2 regions of the Kocuria oxytropis genome follow, and region 2 is predicted to be linked to the other one. Evidence: riboswitches for the same ligand, from Rfam matches in the RefSeq annotation. Region 2 holds a riboswitch; the other holds the start of a gene.
The links. Region 2 has a riboswitch for cyclic di-AMP ahead of QYM41_RS13365 (NlpC/P60 family protein). Riboswitches for the same ligand answer to the same signal wherever they lie in the genome.

Region 1: another riboswitch for cyclic di-AMP. It lies ahead of QYM41_RS15785 (C40 family peptidase); the one in region 2 lies ahead of QYM41_RS13365 (NlpC/P60 family protein).

What each region holds. Positions count from the first base shown of each region.
Region 1 covers NZ_JAVFXA010000020.1:18,599-22,834, reverse strand. Annotated here, with positions in the region: gene QYM41_RS15805 (methyltransferase family protein) at 1-435, opposite strand, end outside; gene QYM41_RS15800 (ArsR/SmtB family transcription factor) at 550-882, shown strand; gene QYM41_RS15795 (cation efflux transmembrane domain-containing protein) at 879-1,577, shown strand; gene QYM41_RS15790 (hypothetical protein) at 1,633-1,785, opposite strand; cyclic di-AMP (ydaO/yuaA leader) riboswitch at 2,173-2,326, shown strand; gene QYM41_RS15785 (C40 family peptidase) at 2,332-2,982, shown strand; gene QYM41_RS15780 (ArsR/SmtB family transcription factor) at 3,438-3,806, shown strand; gene QYM41_RS15775 (cation diffusion facilitator family transporter) at 3,803-4,236, shown strand, end outside.
Region 2 covers NZ_JAVFXA010000013.1:8,945-13,180, reverse strand. Annotated here, with positions in the region: gene QYM41_RS13375 (2-hydroxyacid dehydrogenase) at 1-868, opposite strand, end outside; gene QYM41_RS13370 (pyridoxal phosphate-dependent aminotransferase) at 865-2,064, opposite strand; gene QYM41_RS13365 (NlpC/P60 family protein) at 2,280-2,780, opposite strand; cyclic di-AMP (ydaO/yuaA leader) riboswitch at 2,786-2,971, opposite strand; gene QYM41_RS13360 (flavin-containing monooxygenase) at 3,536-4,236, opposite strand, start outside.

The DNA.
Region 1 (4,236 bases), on a different contig from region 2:
GCCGCCCAGGGTGGTGAGCATCGCGGTGAAAATCGGGTTGCGGACCACGGCGAAGGCCCCGGTGGTGACCAGCTCGGTCCGCTCGGTGGCGTCGACACCCACCCGCCAGGAGGCGCCCATGCCGGCCTGGGCGGCCAGTACGCCGAGGAAACCCACCACGGTGACGATCAGGCCGGCCCAGGGGAAAACCTGCGGGAGCCGGGGTGCGGCCACGGTGCCGGTGAGGGCCAGGGCGGGCCCGGCCGCACCGAGGACCAGGGCGGCCGCGAACAGGATCCCGCCCCACCACTCGGGCGAGCCGGGTGCTCCGCTCACCCCGCGGAAGCCGGTAGACCCGGTGCGGCGCCGGTGGATCCATGACCGCACACCGAAGGCCGCCACCAAACCGGCCAGGTACAGGCCCAGCGCCAGAGCCGGGGCCACTTCCGTCATCATCACGGTCCTCCTCGATCGGACGAACGCAGTACGTCCCGGGTGACCCGCTGGTGCGCCCGAGGGGTGCCATTAGGCCACTCCTCAACAGTACACAGAAACCTGTACCGTAGGGGGATGACCACGGTGACCCACACCCACACTTCGGCCCTGTCCCGGCTGGGCCATGCCCTCTCCGACGGGACCCGGACCCGGATCCTGCTGGCCCTCCGAGACGCCCCGGCCCGGCCCTCGGAACTGGCGCAGACCCTCGGCGTGTCCAAACAGGTGATGTCCAACCAGCTGGCCTGCCTGCGCGGGTGCGGGCTGGTGACCTCCACCGCCGAGGGGCGCAGCACCTGGTACTCCCTGGCCGATCCCCGCCTCGGGGCCGCCCTGGGGGACCTGCTGGAGCTGGTGGTCACCGTGGACCCGACCTGCTGCTCCCCGGAAGGATGCACCTGCACATGACCTCCCTGACCCTGGACCCCAAGCCCATCACCGATGCACGCCGGGCGGTGCTGCACCGCAGGGTGCGCTGGATCGTGGCCGGCACCATCACCTACAACGTGCTCGAGGCGGTCATCGCCCTGACCGCCGGCACCATCGCCTCCTCCTCGGCGCTGATCGGCTTCGGCCTGGACTCGATCGTGGAGGTCCTCTCCGCGGCGGCGGTGGCGTGGCAGTTCGCCGCCCCGGACCCGCACCAACGGGAAAAGGTGGCGATGCGGGTGATCGCGTTCTCCTTCTTCGGCCTGGCCGCCTTCGTCACCGTCGATGCGATCCGCGCCCTGCTCGGGGCCGCCGAGCCGGAACACTCCCCGGTCGGCATCGGACTGGCCGCGGTGAGCCTGCTCATCATGCCGTTCCTGTCCTGGTTCGAACGCCGCACCGGCCGGGAACTGGGCTCCGCTTCTGCGGTGGCCGATTCCAAGCAGACCCTGCTGTGCACCTACCTCTCCGCCGTGCTGCTGGTAGGCCTGGTGCTCAACAGCACCCTGGGCTGGTCCTGGGCCGACCCGCTGGCTGCGCTGGTGATCGCCGCCGTGGCGGTCAAGGAGGGGCTGGAGGCCTGGCGCGGAGACGCCTGCTGCACTCCCGTTGCGGTCCTCACCGCCGAGGACGGTGCACACTGCGGTGGATGCGGTCCCAACTGCGCCCACTGAGCACGGTCGGCACGCGTCGGCGCCCCGAGACGAGGACGCCGGGGCGCACGGCTTCTCAGGAACCGAGGTAGACGGAGATCGCGGCGAACAGCGCAACTCCGCCGGTGAGCAGGATCGGTCCCGGCACGCTGGTGTCGCCTTCGTGGGCTTGGTCGGGCATCTCCTCGACCACAACGCTGGCTAACGTTCCGCCAGTCAGTGCGAGCATGGACAGAGCCCAAATTTCCGGGGCTTGATGCAGCGCGAAATATCCCAGGATGGCCGCGGGCTTCGCTCTCGATCCACCCGCCGCGCCTTTTGAAGTGGCTCCTGTCCCCACCGCTGTGTGGGCGACGACTCCCCGCGCAGCGCCCACGCACCAACAAGCCACCTCACTCAAAGCGCAGAGCGCCCCGCCTTTCTCGGGAAATTAACAGGAAAAAGCCGACAACAATTCAGGTCTTCATCAAGCCTTGACCACTTCTTTACGATCTCTATACATTCCCGAATCGGATTGTGATTGTTTCGTAATCTCCTTGTACTCTTCAGTGCGTGCCGACCACTGATCCTGTCGGCGCCCTCGTGGCACATCGCCGAGTTCTGCCGGTGCCCGGGGTTCCTGAAGAGAAATCGCTTGGCAGAAGCGGGGGAACCATTACCGGTCCCGGTGTACCGGGGCCTTGGGGTTAAGTCTCAGAGCGCGTGCGTTCTGCGACCGGGTGTCTCCCACCCGCATCCGACAGCTCACCTCGTAGGCAAAGGGAGGAATCCACCCATGTCGCTTTTCAAGCAGCACACTGCCCGTCACCGCGCCCAGACCTCCTCGCGCGCCGTGCGTACCACCACCGTCGTCGCCGCCGCCGGCGCCGCACTGGTGGGCTCCATCGCTCCGGCCCAGGCCTACGCCGAGATCCCCGCCGCCTCCGGGTCCTCCTATGCGGCTCCGGCATCGGCGACGGCCAACCTGGCCTCCTACACCACCCCGGCCCCGGTCGCCGCGCAGCCCGCCGCTCCGACCCCGGCCCCGCAGCAGAGCGCCGCCACCTCGAGCGTGAGCCCGCAGTCCACCGCCATCACCGAGATCGCCCCGGCCGCCGGCGGCATCGTGGGCACGGCCATGCAGGGCGTGGGCACCGGCTACGTCTGGGGCGGGACCTCCTTCGGGGCCTGGGACTGCTCCGGATTCACCGGCTGGGTCTACGCCCAGAACGGCATCGACATCCCCCGCACCAGCTTCCAGCAGATCGCCGCCGCCACCCCGACGTCCAACCCGCAGCCTGGTGACCTGGTGTCCCAGAACGGCGGCAACCACATCGGCATCTACATCGGTGGCGGCAAGATGGTCTCGGCGCTGAACCCGACCCAGGGCACCTTCGTCCACTCCGTCAACGCCATGCCCGTCGACGGGTACTACACCTACCGGTGAGTCTCGCCGATGTGGTGAAGGCCGGCCGGTGGGCTCATCCGTCAGGTGCGGAGTGCCCCGCCAGGATCATCGTCGATGGACCGCATGGGTGCACTCGGATGGACCGCATGGGTGCACTCCGCAGCTGTAGCCGCAGACTCGAACGATTGCCACGATCCTGTCGATGTGCACACGCCAGCGAATCGGCACACGGGGAGCAGTCCTGCGGAGAGGATCGGAGAGTGCTCATGGCCTTGCCCTGTCTTCCGCTGGACGCGGGCAGTGCTTATCCTGCTCCGCCTCGGCATTGGAGCGAGAGCCCTTAGGGTGCAGCGATGGCTCGGGGGACGGGGATGCCGCAGTGGCGGACGGCACCCCCGTCCGCCCTCACCGTATGAATACGAGCTGGACATTGCCCGATCATCAAGGGAAGCCCCTCATCTCCTTTGATACAGATTCTGCTGTACGGTTATTGGATGAGGATCTTGTCCCCGGTCGCGGTGATGTCCCGTTTCGGCAAAGCACTGGCCGATCCCACCCGGGCCGCGGTGCTGCTGCAGCTGCAGCAGGGCCCAGCGGTGCCCTCGGAACTGGCGGCCCGGATCGGGGTGAGCCGGCAGATCCTGTCCAACCACCTGGCCTGTCTGCGCGACTGCGGGTTGGTCGTGGGCGTGCCGGTGGGGCGCAACGTGCGCTATGAACTCTCGGACCCCAAGCTGGCCCACGCGTTGGAGGACCTGCTGGGCACTATCCTCACCGTCGAACCGGTGTGCCGGTGCGGGACACCCGAGTGCGCCGCCGAGGCCCTCGCCGATGACGCCACCACCCAGGAGATTCCGGTATGAGCGGCGAGCACGATCATTCCCACGCCGGCGCCGGGCGGAGGGGGAAACTGGCAGTGGTGTTCGCCATCACCGCCACGATTATGGTCGCCGAGATCATCGGTGCGGTGGTCTCGGGCAGCCTGGCGCTGCTGGCCGATGCCGGGCACATGTTCACCGACTCGGCCGGGCTGCTCATCGCCCTCACCGCCGCGACCCTGGCGCTGAAACCGGCCACGGACAAACGCACCTGGGGGTACCAGCGCGCCGAGATCGTCGCCGCGGCCGCCCAGGCCTCGGTGCTGCTGGCTGTGGGCGGGTTCATCGCCGTCGAAGGGGTGCGCCGGCTGTTGGAGCCCCCCGAGGTCGAGTCCACGGCCATGCTGTGGTTCGGGGTGGTCGGGCTGGTCGGCAACATCATCGGGCTGGTCATCCTCGCCTCGGGCCGGGGGGA
Region 2 (4,236 bases):
TGGCGGAGCCCAGGTGCGGCACCAGCACCACGTTGTCGAGCTCCAGCAGCTCGGGATGCACCTGGGGCTCGTGCTCGAAGACGTCCAGCCCGGCGCCCGCGATCCGGCCCTCCTGCAGCGCGGAGGCGAGCGCCGCCTCGTCGACGATCGGTCCGCGCGCGGTGTTGACGAGGTAGGCCGTGTCCTTCATCGCCGCCAGCTGCTCGGCGCCGATCAGGTGGTGCGTGGCGGGCCCATAAGGACAGTGCAGCGACACGACGTCGGAGACGGCCAGCAGCTCGTCGAGCTCGACCCGCCGGGCGCCCAGCTCGGCGACGATCCCGGGGTCGATCTCGCTGCGCGACTGGTAGACGATCTCCATGCCGAAGGCCTTGGCCCGGCGCGCGGTCGCCTGGCCGATGCCGCCCATGCCGACGACGCCGAGGGTCTTGCCCTGCAGGCTGCTGCCGAGCAGGAAGAACATGCCCCACTTCCAGTCCTGGCCGGAGCGGATGAGCCGTTCCCCCTCGCCGAGCCGGCGGGTCGCCATGAGGATCAGGCCGAACGCGATGTCGGCGGTGGCGTCCGTGAGCACGCCGGGGGTGTTGGTGGCCACCACGTCCCGCTCGGCGCAGGCCGGCACGTCGATGTTGTCGTAGCCGACGGCGACGTTCGCGACCACTTGGAGCTGCGGGCCGGCGGCGTCGAGCAGCTCGGCGTCGACGCGCTCGGTGAGCAGGCTCACGACGCCATCGGCGCCGGCCACCCGGCGCAGGAGCTCCTCGCGACCGATCGGCCCGGCCTCCGGCCAGGCGTCGACCTCGTGCTCGGCGCGGAGCTTCTCGATCGCGGCGTCGGGAATCCGCCCCGTGACGACGACCCGGCTCATGCCGACTCGATCCACTGGCACAGGCGGCCGAGGCCGTCGCGGATGTCCGCGACGTCGATGCCCGAGTAGGCGAGCCGGATGTACTGCCGGTCTTCGCCCGGCTGGCGCCGGCCGAAGTGCTCGCGCGTGCAGAAGGAGACGCCGGTCTCGTGCAGCGCCGCCGTGGCGAAGTCTCCGACCGCCGTGTACCCCATGCGCTCCATGGCGGCGGTGACGTCGGGGAACAGGTAGAACGTCGACTGCGGCACGGCCACGTGCATGCCGGGGGTGGCGTTCACGAGCTCGCAGGCGGCGTCCCGGCGCTCGCGCAGGACGTCGAGCATCTGCTGCACGGGTTCCTGGGTGCCGCGGAGCGCTTCGATGCCGGCCCACTGCACGTAGTGCGTGGTGCAGGACTCGTCGTTGGTGTTGAGGGTGCTGAGCACCGTGGCGATCTCACGCGGCGCGACGGCGCAGCCGAGGCGCGAGCCGGTCATGGCGAACTTCTTGCTGAACGTGTAGAGGATGACGGTGCGCTCGGCCATGCCGGGCAGCGAGGCGATCGAGCTCGAGACCCCCTCGTAGCGGGTCTCGAAGTAGGCCTCGTCGGAGAGCACCCAGAGATCGTGCTCCTGGGCGAGCTGCGCGACGGCCTCGCGCTCGGCCGCCGTCGACTCGGCCGAGATGGGGTTCTGCAGGTCGTTGTAGATGATGGCGACCGTGTTCGGGGTGATCGAGGCACGCACCTGGTCGAGGTCGATCGCGAAGCCGTCCTCCGTGGGCAGGTAGCGGTACGACACGGCCGTGCCCCCGAGGTACTCGATCTGCGACTCGTAGATCGGGAAGCCGGGGTTCGGGTAGAGCACCTCCTCGCCCGGGTTCATGACCGCCTGCAGGAACTTGGTGATGACGGGCTTGCCGCCCGTCATCACCACGATGTTCTCGGGGCTGAGGTCGATGCCACGACGCGAGCCGATGTCCTCGGCGAGGGCCTCGCGCAGCTGCGGGATGCCGGGGCCGGGGCCGTAGCCGGTGTAGCCGTCGGCGATGGCCCGGTCCATCGCCTCGACGATGTGCGGGGCCGTCGGGATGTTGATGTCGCCGAGGTGGAAGGGGTACACGCGGTTCCCCTTCGCCTTCCAGGCGGCGGCGGCCTGGGCGACGCTGAAGGCGGTTTCGGTGCCCAGCCGGTCGAGCCGGTGTGCGAGTTCCCGCATGCTGTTCCACTCCTCGTCGAGTTGGTGATTGATCCGCTGGCGGACCCGCACCGAGCATACGACTCATATATCAGCCTGGGAAGAGTGGTTCCCCGATGGATTTCCACCGTGGACATCGCCGCTAGGTTCTTCGCGCTCAGAGGCCGGCCGCATGGGATGCGGGTGTGCGGCTCCCGTCGGGACGGGAACCGCACACCCGCATCAGGCGTGGAGTGTCAGTGCACGCGGAGGTAGACGGGGCCGGAGCCGACGTTGACGGTCTGGATGACCGTCTGGTTGCCGTTCCAGCCGCCGTGGACGGCCTTGCCGCCGCCGATGTACACGGCGATGTGGGCGAAGCCCATGCCGCCGTTGGCGTAGTAGACCAGGTCGCCGGGCCGGGCCTGCGCGGCGGAGACCCGCGTGCCGAGCTTCAGGTAGGAGTCCGGCCACCCGTGGTGCTTGACCCCGGCCGCGCGCAGGGCCTTGGTGACCAGGGCGGTGCAGTCCTGCCGCACGCCGAGCTGGTTCCGCGCCGCGGCGGCGATGGTTGCGGCCTTGCCGGCCTGGGACTGGGTGCTGAGGACCTGCTGGGGGGCTGCGACGGGGGCGGCCTGGGCCGGGGCCACGCTGCTGAGCGCCAAGGCGCCGCCGGCGACCGCCAGGATGGCGGTGCGCCCGAGGCGGAACGGGCTCTGGGCGCGATGGCGGGGCGTGCGGGACTGGAAAACGGGCATGAGTGATGTCCTCCCTCTTGCCTGCGAGGTGAGCTGTTGGATGCGGGTGGGAGACACCCGGTCGTCAGGGTGGGGGCCCCGACGACTTAACCCCTAGGTCCCGGGGGAGGGACCGTTTCTGGTTCCCCCGCTTCTGCCGAGCGATGTGTCTGGGGGCCCCGGGCACCGGCAGAATTCGGCGATGTGCACGGAGATGCCGATCGTTAATGCGATGAGCACGGAGAGAACACTAACCGAAAAATAACGGGAAAGTCACGTTTAGATCACGGGCGCGTCTCGGCTTTGGTGCTGATCTGGCATTGCACCTCCGCGCCCGGACGCCGTGGTCCGATGAGGCGTGCCCAAGGGAATCCCCCGGGAGGCTCAGCTCGAGACGAAAGTGGGCTTGACCTGGGGCTCTGCCCGAGTCATGCCGATGGGCAAGCATGCCCCTGTCCGGGGTCTAGTGCCGGGTGGCGGCACCCGTGGCAGGGTGTGACTGTTTGCCGGGAAAGGTCCACAGAACATTAGATCGCCGACGGGATCGGCCCCTTCCTCCTGGGTCGGGAAAACAACCTCCTCCGGCGATCTCCGTTGTCCTGTCAGGAATTCGCAAAAAGAAAGAAATGCGTTTCCGGCGCGTCGATCTCGCTCTCCTGGCGTCCTCCGAGCACCAGGCTGCCGAGGAGGGGATGCGCCCCGGAGCCCCGGCCTGCCGGCATGCGGAGGGCTCCGGTGCCGCGGCACCGGAGCCCTCCGTTCGGCTGTTCAACCGGTCAGGCGACGCTGAAGCCCTCGTACTGCCGGGAGGCGACCTCGTCGCACTTGGCGCGGTAGGCGCCGACCCCGCCCACGTAGGGCATGAACACCCGCGGCTTGCCGGGCACGTTGGCACCCAGGTACCAGGAGTTCGCCTGCGGGAACAGGGTCATGTCCGCGGCGTCGTTGACGTGCTGCACCCACGCGTCCTCCGCCTCGGGGGAGGCCTCGGAGCGGGTGAGGCCCTGGTCCTCGAGGTAGCGGATGTGGTCGGTGATCCAGTCGACGTGCTGCTCGATCGAGGTCACCATGTTGCTGAGCACCGACGGGCTGCCGGGGCCGGTGACCAGGAACAGGTTCGGGAACCCGGCGGTGGCCAGCCCGAGGTAGGTCCGCGGGCCGGCGGCCCACTTCTCGGCCAGGGCGAGCCCCTCGGTGCCCCGGATGTCGATCCGGCTCAGGGCCCCGGTCATGGCGTCGAAACCGGTGGCGAAGACGATCGCGTCGACTTCGTACTCCTGCTCCGTGGTGGCCAGCCCCCGCTCGGTCAGCCGGGTGATCGGCGCGGACCGGACGTCGACCAGGGAGACGTTCTCCCGGTTGAACGTCGTGTAGTAGTCGGTGTCCACGCAGATCCGCTTGGTGCCCACGGGGTGGTCGTAGGGCTTGAGCAGCTCCGCGACCTGCGGGTCCTCGACGATCTCGTCGATGCGCTCGC